DNA from 3 places in the Dongia sp. P2_B8 genome. Region 3 is predicted to be linked to each of the others. Evidence: riboswitches for the same ligand, from Rfam matches in the RefSeq annotation. Region 3 holds a riboswitch; each other region holds the start of a gene.
What was found. Region 3 has a riboswitch for cobalamin ahead of cobG (precorrin-3B synthase). Riboswitches for the same ligand answer to the same signal wherever they lie in the genome.

Region 1 (5,238 bases), on a different contig from region 3:
GGGAGAGGGCCGGGGTGAGGGGCTCTTGTGATGACCCAACTCTCCCTCACCGCCCGCATTGTCGATCGGTTGGAAACGATGTCCGCCGCGGCCTGGGATGCTTGTGCCGGTGCGGACAATCCCTTCGTCTCTCACGCGTTTCTCAATGCGCTGGAGACTTCCGGATCGGTCGGGCGTGGGACGGGCTGGCTGCCGCAGCATCTTGTGCTGGAGGACGATGCCGGCGATCTCAAGGCCGTGGCGCCGCTCTATGTCAAAGGCCATAGCCAGGGCGAATATGTGTTCGACCATGGCTGGGCCGAAGCCTATGAACGTGCCGGCGGGCGCTATTATCCCAAGCTGCAGCTGGCGGTCCCCTTCTCGCCAGTACCTGGGCCGCGCCTGCTGGTGAAGCCCAGCGCCGACGATGCGGTGATGCGCAGCGCCCTCATCGGTGCGCTCACCAGCACGGTGGAAAAGTCGGGCCTCTCATCACTGCACATCACCTTCTGCACGGGTGAGGAAGCGGCGGAACTGGCCGAGCATGGATATCTGCATCGCCTGGGGTGCCAGTATCACTGGCACAATGACGGCTATGGCAGCTTCGATGACTTCCTCGCCACCCTGTCGTCGCGCAAGCGCAAGGCGATCCGCAAGGAACGCGCCAGCGTCGCCGGGATCGATGTTCGAGCGTTGTCGGGAGACGACCTGAAGCCAGCGCATTGGGACGCCTTCTTCGACTTCTACATGGATACCGGCAGCCGCAAATGGGGCCGCCCCTATCTCACCCGCGCCTTCTTCGATGCGATCCATGGCACGCTGCGTGACAAGATCGTGCTGGTGATGGCGTTTCGGGACGGCATGCCCATTGCGGGTGCGCTCAATCTCCGTGGGACGGACGCGCTCTATGGGCGCAATTGGGGCTGCGTCGAGGATGTGCCCAATCTCCATTTCGAATGCTGCTACTACCAGGCAATCGACTACGCCATCCAGCATGGCCTGAAGCGCGTCGAGGCCGGTGCCCAGGGCGAGCATAAGATCCAGCGCGGGTACCTGCCGGTCGAAACCCATTCGGCGCATTGGATCACCGACACCAATTTCCGCGACGCGGTTGCCGATTATCTGGACCGCGAGCGCCGCGTGATGCGCAACGAGATGCAGGAGCTAGGTACGCTGTCACCGTTCCGCCGTGTCGAGAATGACTAGCAGCGCTGTCGTCATCGGCGGCGGGCCGGCCGGTCTGATGGCAGCGGAGATGCTGGCGCTAGGTGGCGTCGCCGTCGATCTCTATGACGCAATGCCCTCGGTCGGCCGCAAATTCCTGATGGCCGGCAAAGGTGGCCTCAACATCACCCACAGCGAACCGCTGGCAGCCTTTACCGCACGTTACGGTGCACGGCAGGATTGGGTCGCGACCTGGCTCGCAGCCTTCGGCCCCGACCATTTGCGCGGCTGGATCCATGATCTCGGCATCAACACTTTCGTCGGCAGTTCGGGGCGAGTCTTTCCCGACGAGATGAAGGCAGCTCCGCTGTTGCGTAGCTGGCTGCATCGACTGCGCCAGTCCGGTGTACGCATTCACGTGCGACATCGATGGGTAGGCTGGTCGCCGGATGGCGCCCTGTGCTTTGCGACACCGCAAGGTGAGCAACAGGTGAAAGGCGATGTCATCGTGCTGGCGCTGGGCGGCGGCAGCTGGCCGCAATTGGGATCGGATGGCGCCTGGCAGGATATTCTCGCCGCACGCCAAATCGATCTTGCACCGCTCACTCCAGCCAATTGCGGCTTCGATATCGGCTGGAGCGATCATCTCCGGTCCCGCTTCGTTGGCGAACCGCTGAAGAACATCGCCGCCACGTTCAACGGCCAGCGCCGGCAGGGCGAAGCGATCATCACCGAAACCGGCATCGAAGGTGGCTTGATCTATGCCCTCTCCGGCCCGTTGCGCGATGCAATCACTGCCACGGACACGGCGGTCCTCCATCTCGACCTGCTGCCCAACCACGATCTGGCGAAGATCGCCGATGCGCTGGCGCAGCGCGGGTCGCGTTCCCTCGCCTCGCAGTTGAAATCGCGCCTGAGCTTGTCCGGCGCAAAGGCTGCGCTGCTGCGCGAATGCCTGCCGGCAGACGATTTTGCCGATCCGGTGCACTTGGCCAAGGGCATCAAGGCGCTACCGCTGCGTCTTGTCGCGACGCGTCCGATCTCTGAGGCCATCAGTTCCGCCGGTGGCGTGAAGCGCGATGGTCTCGACCAGCATCTGATGTTGAAAGATCATCCCGGCATATTCTGCGCCGGCGAGATGCTGGATTGGGAAGCGCCCACGGGCGGCTATCTGCTGACGGCGTGCATGGCCAGCGGCTATGTGGCGGGCCAGGGTGCCCTCGCCTTCCTCAAGGCGCGCGGCGCTTCCAGTAAGTGACTTCGCCAGCCTCCGCCGACCAGTCCGTGACCCAACCCAGCCGCTGATAGAAGCCGTGGGCACGGATCGCTGGATTGGCATCGGTGGTCAGCCAGATATCCGTAACGCCCTCTTCAAACAGCCAATCTTCCGCCGCCGCCATCACGCGCCGCCCGAGCCCAAGGCCTTCATAGCCGGGCTGCACGAACATGGCGAAAATGGTCTTCTCAACGCGCCTGGCGAAAGAGAAGGCCACCGGTACGCCACTCACCAGCATCACCCAGCCGCGCAGATTGCCAGCAACCATCTCGGCAATGATGCCGTCCTCCGTGATGCCCCGTGCCGCCATCTCTGCGACCGACAGATGATTCTCGATCACGCTGGTCCGGATCACCGTCACAGCCGGCAAATCAGCGGGGACCATCGGCCGCAGCTCAATATCGATACGTTGCTCGTTCATGGCCGGATGGTAGCGGAGGCACCTATCGCCCGCATGAGAATTTCGTGACGCGTACGGCCTTGACGCCCGCCGTCGCGTCCCCGTATGAATCACCGCGATGGTTCCCCGACGGATGAATTCCAGGGGATTAATAGGGAACACGGTGCGGACGACCCAATCGGGGCCTAAACCGTGACTGCCCCCGCAACTGTAAGCGGATAGCTCACTGCCACTTCGTACCACTGACCGTCTGACGGTTGGGAAGGTTGGCAGCAGGCATCGACCCGCGAGTCAGGAGACCTGCCATCGACGCGTTTTAAGTCTAACCCGGGCGGGGTGCCCGAGATGGAGACGTTGACATGGCGCCAACACAGGCGTGCCGGGTGACCGGCATACTTTCCCCATATTCGGCCAACTATTCGGCGCCAGGTAAGGCCTTGAGCCGCCGCCGGTGACATCCCCTGCCACATTCCGCTTCAACCGGCCCGCGCTACGCGCCAGCCGGTTGATAAGGTTAAATCTTATATGTAATGTTATAACATTGCATATCTTCATTAACAAGGGGATCTGACATGCAAACCCAACCAACAGCTTGGCCCATCCATCGGACCAGCCTCTCGGCACTGACCGCCCTCACCTGCCTCGCCATCGGCGCGCCGGCAGCATTGGCCGAGCCTACCCAATATCCGCTGACAATCGAGAATTGCGGCGAGACACTTACCTTCGACAAGGCGCCGACACGCACAGTCGCCATCGGCCAAAGCAGCGCGGAGATCCTGCTGTCGCTGGGCCTCGCCGACAAAATCGTCGGCACGGCGGTGTGGTTCGGTCCGGTGCTGCCGGGCTACGAAGCGGCCAATGCCAAGATCAAGCGGCTTGCCGACAATGATCCCAGTTTCGAAAGCGTCCTGGCGCGAGAGCCGGACCTGGTCACGGCCGAGTTCGAATGGCATGTCGGCCCCAATGGATCGGTCGCCACGCGCAAGCAGTTCTCGGACCTCAAGATCCCCAGCTATGTGGCGCCGGCCGATTGCGTCGCCAAGGACAATTCCGGCGGTGGCGATGGCGTGCGCAAGGAGATGTTCAACATGTCGCTGGTCTATCAGGAGATCCACGACATGGCGCAGATCTTCGACGTGCAGGATCGCGGCGACGCCTTGATCGCCGATCTCAAGAAACGCGAGGCCGAGGCCATTGCCAAGGTTGCCGGCAGCAAAGCCGCCAATGCTCAGAACGGCGGCCTGTCCATGGTGTTCTGGTTCTCGAGCCCCAAGGTGAACGGCGATGCCTATATCGCCGGCAAGAACGGCACCCCGGCCTACATCATGGAAACGCTGGGCGCCAAGAATGTCGTGACGACACAAGAAGAATGGCCGCTGGCGAGCTGGGAAAGCATCGCTGGCGCCAATCCGCAGGTGATCGTGGTGGCGCGGATGGATCGGCGGCGCTATCCCGCCGACGATGTCGCGGTGAAGCTCAACTTCCTGGAGACGGATCCGGTCACCAGCAAGCTCGATGCGGTCAAGCAAAAGCACATCGTGATCATGGATTCGCAGGCAATGAGCCCGACCATACGCGCCGTGAGCGGGATTGAAGCCGTCGCCGAGGGCATCAAGCAGTTCGGCCTCACAAATTGACTGGGGGCAAATTGACTTACAACTCGATAAATCCGGCTCTTCAGGGTGGGTGGGGCATGCGTGCCTCACTCGCTTTGCTGTCGCTGATCGCCTTGGCCCTTGCCATCGGCATGGCGGTGTCGATCGGCGAGGTGCCGATTCCGCTGGCATCGGCCTACAAGGCGATCGCCAACAAACTGTTCGGCACCGGTTTCGAGCTCAGTGCGATCCAGGCAGGCATCATCTGGGACTACCGCCTGAGCCGAGCTCTGGTTGCGGCCTGCTGCGGTGGCGCGCTGGCAATATCCGGCGCCATTCTGCAAGCGTTGCTGCGCAACCCGTTGGCCGAGCCCTATGTACTCGGCATCTCGGCCGGTGCGTCGACCGGCGCAGTGGCCGTCATGATCCTGGGCGTCGGTGCTGGACTCATCACACTCTCTGTCGGGGCCTTCGCCGGGGCTGTCCTTGCCTTCGTCCTAGTGACGTTGCTGGCCGCCGGTGCCGGCGGCGGATCGGACCGCATCATTCTGGCCGGTGTCGCCGGCTCGCAGCTTTTCAATGCGCTCACCGCCTATGTTGTCACAACCTCGGCCAATGCCGAACAGGCCCGCGGCGTCATGTTCTGGCTGTTGGGCAGCCTTGGTGGCGTGCGCTGGGAGGATGTCTATCTGGCAGCACCGGTTGCCGTCAGCGGTTTTGCGATCTGCCTCCTTTATGCCCGGGCCCTTGATGCCTTCACCTTCGGAACCGATGCGGCGGCAGCACTTGGCATTCCGGTATTGCGCGTGCGCCTCATCCTGTTC
Region 2 (5,238 bases), on a different contig from region 3:
GACGCAGGCGCCTACGGGATCGATGCCGCTGTCGTTCGACATGACGGCGATCTTGGCGCGGCTGCCGGGGTCACGGGCGACCGACTTGATTTCGATGATGCCGTCATAGACTTCCGGGACTTCCTGGGCGAACAGCTTCGCCATGAAGTCGGGATGCGTACGCGACAGGAAAATCTGCGGGCCACGCTGCTCTTCGCGCACATCGAAGATGATGGCGCGGACGCGGTCGCCGGTGCGGAAGGTTTCGCGCGGCAGCAATTCGTCACGGCGCAGCATCGCTTCGCCGCGGCCGAGATCGACCGTGATGTTGCCGAACTCGACGCGCTTCACCAGGCCGTTGATGACCTCGCCCTTGCGGTCCTTGAATTCGTCGAACTGGCGCTTGCGCTCGGATTCGCGCACTTTCTGCACGATCACCTGCTTGGCGGTCTGGGCGGCGATGCGGCCGAAATCGATGGGCGGCAGTTCGTCGATCAGGAAATCGCCGGCCTTGGCATCCGGCTTACGGCGTGCCGCGGCCTTGACCGGGATCTGGGTCACTTCGTTCTCGACCACGTCGACCACTTCCTGGACGCGGATCAGCTTGATCTCACCGGTCTTGCGGTCGATCTGCGCGCGGATGTCATGCTCATGGCCATATTTTGACCGGCCGGCCTTCTGGATGGCCTGCTCCATGGCGGTCAGCACGTCGTCGCGGTCGATGCCCTTCTCGCGTGCGACCGCGTCGGCGACCTGCAGAAGCTCCATACGGGGAATGGCGATGCTCGTTTCCATAATGACCTCGGTTGGCGTCAATTCAATTCGGCTTCTGCCGCCGCCTCATGCGCCGCAATGAGCGCATCGGTCAGCACCAGTTTAGCCTTGGCGATTTGGTTGAGCGGCAGGGCGACTTCCGCCCCTTCGCTGTCGATCTGGACGTTCTCGGCCGCGACACCCTTCAAGATGCCCTTGAAGCGCTTGCGGCCGTCGATGGGTTCAAAGGTCTCGATCTTTGCTTCATGCCCGGCAAAGCGCACGAAATCCTTGGGGCGTGTCAGCGGCCGGTCGATACCGGGCGACGAGACTTCCAGGGAATAGGCGTCGGTGATCGGGTCTTCGACATCGAGGATGGCCGAGACGGCACGGCTCACCCGGGCGCAATCCTCGACCGACATCACACGGTCTTCCTTGGGCTCAGCCATGATCTGCAGCACCTTCCTGGTGCTGCCGGCAAGCGTCACCCGCACCACTTCGTAGCCGAGGGCCTCGATGCTGGGTGAAATCAGGTCAGCGATGTGATCGGTCAAAGACATGCAATCTGGCAAAAATCCGGGTCGTGAAGATGGTTTGATCCCAGGAAAAGGCGTCCAAAACGGACGCTGGCCAAAAGCTGCCCAACAAAAAAGGCGGGCCGTTGGGCCCACCCTCTAGCTGGATCTCATCGGACCCTGGGATTTGCTCGGGAATATAGGCATTTCAAGGCGGGATGCAAGGAGATTCGGGTTCGGCCCGGCCACCCCTCCTAACCGCGCCTATCCGCGCTAACGACTTGATCTGGCGCGGTCTTACCGGGTCGGCCAGGCGCGGAGCGCGGTCTCGGCCACGGCTTTGAGATCATCTGGCCCCACCCCGTCGCGGGCCTGGATGGTCATGCCCTGCAGCACTGTCCCGAAAAAGCGCGCAAGGCCGCAGGTATTGGTCCCCGCTGGCAATTCGCCGTCCGCCAAGGCCTGGTCGAAGCGCTGTTTGAACAGGCCCAAGGACAGGCCGCGCCGCTCGGCGATGGCGTGCTGCAGCGTTTCGGCGGTGGGCGCGCAATGGGTCACCGCATTGGCCAACATGCAGCCGGCCGGCCGGTCCTTGCGGGTGAGCTCGCTGGCCGATGTCATCAAAATTTCTTCGACCGCGGCATAGGCTGTGGGCGCCTTGTCGAGGATCGAGGCGGTCAGGGCGCCGGGCCCAGCGCGGTAGCGATCGATCGCCGCCTGGTAGAGCTTTTCCTTGTCGCCGAAGGTCGCATAGATGCTGGACGGGCTGACGCCCATGGCGGCACTGAGATCGTCGACCGACGTGCCCTCATAGCCCCGGTCCCAGAACAGCATCATGGCGCGGTCCAGGGCGGTATCGGGATCGAAGGCCTTCGGCCTGCCCCGCCCCCGCTTCTGCGTGTCTCCAGCCATTTCCATAGCGATCGTTCCAAAAATATCTTGACGCGATCGCTCCGGCCACCTAGCTTCCGGTGAACACCGGAACGATCGTTCCATAAATACATAAATAATGCGGGAATTGGCAAATGGCAAGCCTTGAACATGTAAAGACAAATGACGGCACCATCGGGGCACCACCCTCGACCCTCTCAGCCTGGGCGGCCGTCCTGTCGGTGGCAATCGGCGCCTTTGCCCTGGTGACGACCGAGTTCCTGCCCGTGGGCCTGCTGCCGGCCATTGCGGCGGACCTCGGTATCACCGATGGACAGGCAGGTTTGATGGTCACCATGCCGGGTTTGCTCGGCGCACTCGCGGCCCCTGCGGTCACGGTCGCTGCCGGCAGGCTCGACCGGCGCTATGTCCTTCTTGGCCTGATGGTCCTGCTGTTCACCTCAAACGTCGCCGTGGCGCTTTCGACAAGTTTCGTGCCGCTGCTGATCGGCCGGCTGCTGCTGGGGATCGGTGTCGGCGGTTTCTGGGTGATCGGTGTCGCGGTCGGGCCCCGGCTGATGCCCTGGGCTGCGGTTCGTGCCACCTCGCTGATCTTTGCAGGTGTGTCGCTGGGCACCGTGGCCGGCGTGCCGGCAGGGTCGCTGGTGGGCGAACTCCTTGGCTGGCGGACAGCGTTTGCCGCGGCGGCCGGCATTGCCGTCCTGGTGATCGTCGCACAATGGATATTGGTACCGCCTTTGCCGACGGCGCGGGCAACACGCATCCGCGATCTGCCGATCCTGTTCACGATCCCCAAGGCCAGGCTCGGCCTCATCGCCACCCTGCTGCTCTTCACCGGCCAGTTCGCCGCCTACACCTATATCTCGCCCTTCCTTATCGACGTGTCGGGTATCAGCGTCAGCACGGTGACGTTGCTGCTGCTGGTCTATGGGCTGACCGGTTTCGTCGGCAATGTCGCGGGCGGCTGGGTTGCCGGCAAGGATGTCCGCGTGGCGCTGATCGGCACATCGCTGCTCCTTGGCCTCGCCATCCTGTCGTTGCCGGCCTTCGGCGAAAGCAAGATCGCGGCCTCGGTGATTGTGGGGATCTGGGGCCTGGCCTTCGGCGCCCTCCCCATCAGCATCCAGACCTGGATGTTCCGCGCGGCACCCGAAGCCTTGGAAACGGGCGCTGCCATTTTCGTCTCCATGGCGCAGGTGGCGCTTGCCGGCGGCGCGCTGGTGGGCGGCCTGGTGGTCGATGCGCTGGGTGTCCCCAGCACCATGATGCTGGGTGCTGCCTTCGTCCTGGCCAATGCAGCCCTTATCACCACCTTTGGCCGCGGGCGGGTCACGGCCCCCGTCCTCGCGGAGCAACCCGCGGAATAACAAGCCCTGTCGGCGCAGTCGCAAATGGAACGATTGATTGGCTTGATTGCGACAGGCAAGGTCGCAACCAAACGCGGCAGGACCCGTTTCTCTCTCTTATGTTTCGTCCCGAGGTGCGACGCCGTTTTTCTGGGAGAACGGTGCCGATAATTGGGAAGCCGGTTGAACACCGGCGCTGCCCCCGCAACGGTCATGGCGGAGATGGGCGCAGCTAAAAGCCACTGGGCGATCGGCCCGGGAAGGCGCTGCACCCGGCTCGAAAGAGCCACTGCCTGAGCCCGGAAACCAGCCTCAAGGATTTGGTCCGTGATCGCGGTGGGCGATTGGGCGAGGATGCTTGCGGCTGCCTTCCGCGACATCATCGACCAGCTACCCTCAGCGACCACCCATCATCAACTTGCCCCGCCGGGAGCGTTTCCCGGTGCGCTATCGCTGAGGTGCTTTCATGGTGTCGCATTCCACCCAGATGCTGGTCGAACTCCTGGGCCGCCAGCCCAATTTCAGCCTGCCGCAGAAATTCTATACCGATGCGGACTTCTTCCAGCTCGACCTTGAAAACATCTTCTACCGCGAATGGCTGTTCGTCGGGCATTCCTGCGAGATCATGAAGCCTGGCGAGTTCATGACCGTGAAGATCGGCGCCTATCCGATCATCGTCACCCGCGGCAATGACCGTGTCATCCGTGCCTTTCACAATGTCTGCCGCCATCGCGGGCAGCAGCTGTGCACCAAGGACAAGGGCGCCGGCGCACGGCTGGTATGCCCCTATCATCAATGGTCCTACGATCTCGACGGCCGCCTGGTCTATGCGCGCGACATGATGAAGGAGATCGACACCAAGAAGTTCGGCCTGAAGCCCGTGCATTGCGAGGAAATGGCCGGCTACATCTTCATCTCATTGGCCGAGCAGCCATCCTCCTTCGCCGATTTCCGCGCCCAAACCGAAGGCTATATGGCGCCGCACAATCTCGAAAACGCCAAGGTCGCCTTCGAGTCGACCATCGTCGAGGAAGGCAATTGGAAGCTGGTGATCGAGAACAACCGCGAATGCTATCACTGCGCCGGCAGCCATCCGGAACTGTGCCGCGTCTATTCCGACAGCCCGACCCTGACCGGGGTCGATCATGTCGGCGAAGACAATCTCATCGCCGCCCATGCCGCCCGCTGCGAAGCGATGGGGCTTCCCAGCCAGTTCCGCATGTCGGCAAACGGCCAGTACCGGACAGCGCGCATTCCCTTCAACAGCGATGCCGTCTCCATGACCATGAGCGGCGCGCCGGCCGTCACCCGCAACACCGGCGACTATCCGTCCAACAATCTCGGCTCCATGCTGCTGTTCCACTTTCCCAACACCTGGAACCATCTGCTGGCGGATCACAGCTTGAGCTTCCGCATCCTGCCGTTGAGCCCGACGCAGACACAGGTCACCACCAAATGGCTGGTGCATAAGGACGCCCTCGAGGGTGTCGACTATGATGTGAAGACGCTCACGGAAATGTGGACTTCCACCAACGACCAGGATCGCCGCATCGTCGAGGACAATCAGAAGGGCATCCTCTCGCCGGCCTATGAGCCCGGACCCTATTCGCTCGCCCATGAAGGCGGCGTCATCCAGTTCATCAAATGGTATGTCGACCTCATCACGCCGCGCCTGAAACAGGTGACGGCCGCCAACCGCTACGTCGCGTGATCACGATGGACACGCCGATCGCCAACGAGGCCGTGCGTTTCTG
Region 3 (5,238 bases):
ACGGCAATCGCGATGGTCTCGATGGTGAGCGATTGGACCGGTTCCGGAATGGCGGCGAGCACCAGCCGTTCCGGCGTGCCGGCATCGGCAACATAGCGCAGCGGCACGCCAAGCTCCTCGGCTGCTGCTGCCAGATGTGGGCTGGCAGCATCGCGTTCCGCCGCCACCAGCAGCGCCAGCGCATGGCGCGATAGCTGGGCCTGCGCCAGGGCCGTGAGGATGCGTGCCGCGATATCGGGGTCTGTGCGGCCGATACCGATGACGATATTCTGCGGATGGAACAGCAATTCATCCGCTTGCGGCTCGACATCGGCATGGGTGATGCGTGCGATGAGCGAACCTGCTGCGTCTATCGGCAGCTTGGCGTCGGCGAACCAGGGCGCTTCCCCCTCGACGCGCATCTTGGCACCGGCCAGCAGATTGGCGATGAAGCTCTTGCCATCGGCAAGGTTGCGCAGGCGATAGCCCTTGGGCGGGTTGAGCAGGCAGGTGCCAAAGCGCAGCTCGCCGGTCGTGGTGATCGCGGGCGCTGTCTCCAGCGCCGCACCGATCTCGCGTGCCAGCACATTGACGCCGCGCGTACCACCCAGCAGTGGGACGACGGCGCTGCCATCTTCCGCGACCACCAGCACCGGCGGTTCCGCCTGCTTGTTCTGCAGCAAGGCAGCCAGCGACCGGATGACGATCCCTGCCGCGCAGAGCGCGATGATCGGCCGGTCGGCCGTGTAGAGATCGCGCAAGGTCACGCCGAACTCGTCGTAGGAAATGTCGGCACCCTCGACCCGTCCCGCCAGTCCATAGATCGCAGAATCCGGCAGCGCCGCCTTGATCTTCATGGCCGTCGCCAGCGAATTGGCGCCAAGAATGACGATGGCCGGCCCGTTCATCAGGAATGCCACTTCTTGCCGGGCACGAGCACGATCGAGAAATAGGGTGCACTTTTCGGATCGACCTCGGCCAGGGGCAGGATCTTCTGATTGCCCATGGTGGCGCGCTCGACATAGAGCGCACGGTCGCCGAGCCCCAGCTCCATGACGACCTTGCGCACCTTCTCGAAATTGGTGCCGAGCTTCATGATCGCGGCCGCATCCATGTCCGCAAGACGCCGCTTCAATTCCTCTTCCGGCAGTACGCCGGAGAGGATGCCGAGGCTCTGGTTGCGATAGACGAGCGGCGCGCCGAGAACCGAGGCTGCACCCAGCACGGAGCAGACGCCGGGGACGACTTCTGTTTCATAGCGCGTCGCCAACCGGTCATGGAGATACATGAACGAGCCGTAGAAGAAGGGATCGCCCTCGCAGATGACTGAGACGTCGCGGCCGGCATCGAGATGGACAGCCACTTCCTCGGCCGACGCATCGTAGAAATCACTGACCAGCGTTTCGTAATTGAGATGCGGCGGCAGCTTTTCCGTGGTGACCGGATAAATCAGCGGCATCGTGATCTGCTCGGGCTTCAGATAGGATTCGATGATGGTGAGCGCATTGCCCTTTTTCCCCTTCGCCGCCAGATAGGCGACGACGGGCGATTGCTGCAACAGCCGCACCGCCTTCACGGTCATCAGTTCCGGATCGCCCGGGCCGACGCCGAGGCCGAACAAACGTCCTGGCTTACTCATGGTAATTATTCTTTCTCCGTTGCCAGGGCGTTGACGGCTGCTGCCGCCATGGCGCTGCCGCCGCGGCGGCCGCGCACGATCACATAGGGGACATTGCGGCTGTCTTGCGCCAGCATGTCTTTGGATTCCGCGGCACCCACAAAGCCCACGGGGAAACCCAGGATGAGCGCCGGTTTCGGCGCCCCTTCATCCAGCATCTCGAGGAGGCGGAAGAGCACGGTGGGCGCATTGCCGATGGCGACGATGCTGCCGGCCATCCGGTCGCGCCAGAATTCGAGCGCTGCTGCCGAGCGCGTGTTGCCGGTATCCTGCGCCATCTGCGGCACGCGCGGATCGTAGAGCGTGCAGATAACCTCGTTCTTCATCGGCAGGCGCGCGCGCGTCACCCCTTCGGCGACCATGCGGCAGTCGGCAAGGATCGGCGCACCTTCGGCCAGCGCTTTGCGGCCCGCGGCGCCGGCACCATCCGAGAAGCGCAGGTCGCGGATGACATCGACCATGCCGGAAGCGTGCGCCACACGGACGGCGAGTTTTTCCAGGTCGCTCGGGATGCCGGTCAAATCGGCTTCAGCGCGGATGATGGAAAAGGATTGGCGGTAGATTTCCTGCCCATCGCGCTCGTAATTGATCATCACTCTACTCCGGAACTCGCAAATATGTGGCGGCCAGCAGATCGCCTGCCTGTTCGATAGTGAGGTCGGCCCCGATCCGCTTGCCAAAAACCGCCGTTTCCCCCTCGTTTTGCGCGAAGACATCGTTTCGCACGAAGACATCGTAGTGGCCGGGTGAAATAGCCAGCAACGTGACCGGTGCCGGCCGGGGGGCCGCGCAGGATTTGCTGCAGCCGGTAAGATGGATGCCAAAGACGCTGGCGCCGGACCCGTCGATCCTGTCCGCCAAGGCCAGCGCATCCACCTTGGTGTCGGCGAGGCCGGATTTGCAGCCGGCGCTGCCGGCACAGGTGATGGCAGCAGCCAGGGTCCGGTCGGGCCGCGTGATAAAGCCCAGCTCATCCAGCTGCGCCACGGCATCGATGAGCGCGCCCTCGGCGATGTTCGGCAGCAGCACGCTCTGCCATGGCGTCATGCGGATCTCCCCGGCCGAGGCCAAATCCGCAAGATCGGCAAGGCCGCGCAGCATTGACGGTCCGATGCGCCCCAGCGGCGGTACGGCGCCGATCGCAAAGCGCCCATCCGCCTGCTCACGCGCGCCAATATGGCCAAGCAGCATCGGCTCTTCGCGGTGCCAGCCGGCTGGGGCACTGACCGGACAGGGCAGGGCGGTCATCAATTCCTCGACGCGCCGCGCCACCAGCAGGTGGCGCATGCGCGTGATCTTGTCCCCGTTCGCATTGGTCTTGCCGATCTCGGCTATGAACAGATCCAGCAAGGCAAACAAGGCCGCCTCAACATCCGCTGCTGCGACAATGCCCGCCGGCCTTTCGCCGGGAACGCCTGCAAAGCCGACGGCAAAATGCGCAGCGTCGGTCGCGGCAAACCAGATGTCGTTGGGATGTTCGACCATGGTGATGCTTTCGCCACCATCGATCTGGATCGCGAATTTCGGTGACAGGGCGTGGTATCTGGGCTGCGCCTCAAGACGCGCCAAAATGGCGTCTGCCAAAGGCGCGACGTCGATCAGGGCTGCGGGATCGAGCCCCGCCAGCGGACTGACCATCACATTGCGCACATCGTCGGCGCCGGCCGTGCGGGGGCCAAGACTGGCATCCACCAGCATCTCGATGAGCGCCTCTTCGCACCCGGCGCGCACGCCGCGGATCTGGATGTTGCTGCGGTTGGTGGCTTCGACCGCCGGTACACCGTAGCGCGCGGCCGCCGCGGCGATCGCGCGGAGCTGCGTCGAATTCACCAGCCCGCGCGCCAGCTTGATGCGGCAGATCCCGCCGTCGCGCGAGGGCACGATGCGGAAGAGGCCCGGGCAGGCAAAGCGGCGATTGGCGGCGCTGCCCACAATCTCGCCTGACATATCTGCGTTCTGAAACGAACGGTCGGTCACGGTGTCACCGGCAAAAGCCATCGCGGTGAATGGGTGGTGGACCTCATCTGAAGGCCAGCCGCCACGGCATCGGTACGCCCCGACCGATGTATCCAACCGCAACCCGGTTCATCGGCAGGTCTCCTGGCTCGCGGGTCGGTGCCGATCATAGCCTTCCCGGACCTGAGTCCAGTGGCTGTTTCGCGATCGGCTCGCCGCTCACAGTTGCGGGGGCAGCCACGGCTGGGGGCGATATCCTGCTCCCTCCCGCGTTCCCTCTTAGGCCCCGAAGGGCACCGGTGAATGGCCTTCTTCTATAGGAGCGGGCAGGGGAGCGGAAGTGGATTTTCCGCTGTTTGCCTTGGGTGCGACCCCTTGCCGGGCGCTTCACCATGCCGTATTCAAGCGCAAAAGCGGCCCTCATTTCAAAGAGATATGCGACATGGCAGCCTGGCTCACGCTGGTCGGCATCGGCGAAGACGGTATCGATGGGCTGAGCGTTGCGGCGCGTGCTGCCCTGGCCGGGGCCCGGATCGTCTTCGGCGGGGAGCGGCATCTCGCCATGCTGCCTGCTGAGATGATTGCCGAACGCCGCCCCTGGCCGACACCGTTTGAGGGCGCCTTCGCGCAAGTTCTCGCCCTCAAAGGCAGCCCGGTCTGCGTGCTGGCCAGCGGCGATCCGATGCTCTACGGCATGGGGGCCAGCCTCAGCCGCCTGGTGCCCGCGGGTGACATGCATGTGTTCCCGGCACCATCCTCCTTCTCCCTCGCTGCCGCGCGGATGGGCTGGGTGCTGCAAGATGTGGCACTTCTCACCATCCATGGCCGGCCGATCGAGGGCCTTCATCTCCATCTCCATGACGGCGCCCGGCTGCTCATCCTCAGCCATGATGGCGGCTCGCCTGCCGCCATCGCCAAGCTGCTGACCGGCCGCGGCTTCGGCTCGAGCGAAATGACGGCGCTCGAACATATGGGCGGGCCTAAGGAACGCCGCCTCGAGGGCACCGCCGCCAATTGGCCGGCACAGGACATCGCCGCCCTCAATCTCGTGGCCGTCCAGTGTCGCGCAGCGGCTGGCGCAAGGCCGCTCTCGACCCTGGCAGGCCTGCCGGACGACGCCTATCAAAACGACGGCCAGCTCACCAAGCGCGATGTCCGCGCGGTGACTCTGGCGCGTCTTGGCCCCTGTCACGGCGAATTGCTGTGGGACGTTGGCGCCGGCTGCGGCTCGATCGGCATTGAATGGATGCGGACACATCCCACCTGCCGCGCCATCGCGATCGAGGCCGATGCTGGACGTCAGCAGCTCATCCGCGCCAACGCTCTGGCCCTCGGTGTCCCCGGCCTCGCCCTTGTCGCCGGTGCCGCACCCGCGGCACTGGCCGGTCTGGAAACCCCCGACGCCATCTTCATCGGCGGTGGTGTCACGGAACCCAATGTCCTCGATCTCTGCTGGGCGGCGTTGAAGCCCGGCGGGCGGCTGGTGGCCAACGCCGTTACCGTCCAGAGCGAGATGCTGCTGGTCGACTGGCAGGGCAAGGTGGGCGGCGATCTCACCCGGATCAGCATCTCCCACGCCAAGCCGCTCGGTGATTTTGACGCCTGGCGGGCTGCCTTGCCGGTGA

Region 1: linked by a shared signal. The riboswitch ahead of AC1DWZ_RS21445 (ABC transporter substrate-binding protein) and the one ahead of cobG (precorrin-3B synthase) in region 3 are both predicted to bind cobalamin.
Region 2: linked by a shared signal. The riboswitch ahead of AC1DWZ_RS17920 (aromatic ring-hydroxylating oxygenase subunit alpha) and the one ahead of cobG (precorrin-3B synthase) in region 3 are both predicted to bind cobalamin.

What each region holds. Positions count from the first base shown of each region.
Region 1 is NZ_JBFUDM010000009.1:64,994-70,231, reverse strand. It holds gene AC1DWZ_RS21460 (GNAT family N-acetyltransferase) at 31-1,185, shown strand; gene AC1DWZ_RS21455 (TIGR03862 family flavoprotein) at 1,178-2,401, shown strand; gene AC1DWZ_RS21450 (N-acetyltransferase family protein) at 2,373-2,840, opposite strand; cobalamin riboswitch at 2,922-3,141, shown strand; gene AC1DWZ_RS21445 (ABC transporter substrate-binding protein) at 3,392-4,456, shown strand; gene AC1DWZ_RS21440 (FecCD family ABC transporter permease) at 4,513-5,238, shown strand, end outside.
Region 2 is NZ_JBFUDM010000006.1:243,452-248,689, forward strand. It holds gene nusA (transcription termination factor NusA) at 1-774, opposite strand, end outside; gene rimP (ribosome maturation factor RimP) at 792-1,292, opposite strand; gene AC1DWZ_RS17910 (TetR/AcrR family transcriptional regulator) at 1,545-2,165, opposite strand; gene AC1DWZ_RS17915 (MFS transporter) at 2,273-3,505, shown strand; cobalamin riboswitch at 3,600-3,813, shown strand; gene AC1DWZ_RS17920 (aromatic ring-hydroxylating oxygenase subunit alpha) at 3,951-5,195, shown strand; gene AC1DWZ_RS17925 (FAD-binding oxidoreductase) at 5,201-5,238, shown strand, end outside.
Region 3 is NZ_JBFUDM010000003.1:1,091,328-1,096,565, forward strand. It holds gene cobJ (precorrin-3B C(17)-methyltransferase) at 1-887, opposite strand, end outside; gene AC1DWZ_RS12665 (precorrin-2 C(20)-methyltransferase) at 887-1,618, opposite strand; gene AC1DWZ_RS12670 (precorrin-8X methylmutase) at 1,624-2,250, opposite strand; gene cobG (precorrin-3B synthase) at 2,255-3,604, opposite strand; cobalamin riboswitch at 3,731-3,929, opposite strand; gene cbiE (precorrin-6y C5,15-methyltransferase (decarboxylating) subunit CbiE) at 4,056-5,238, shown strand, end outside.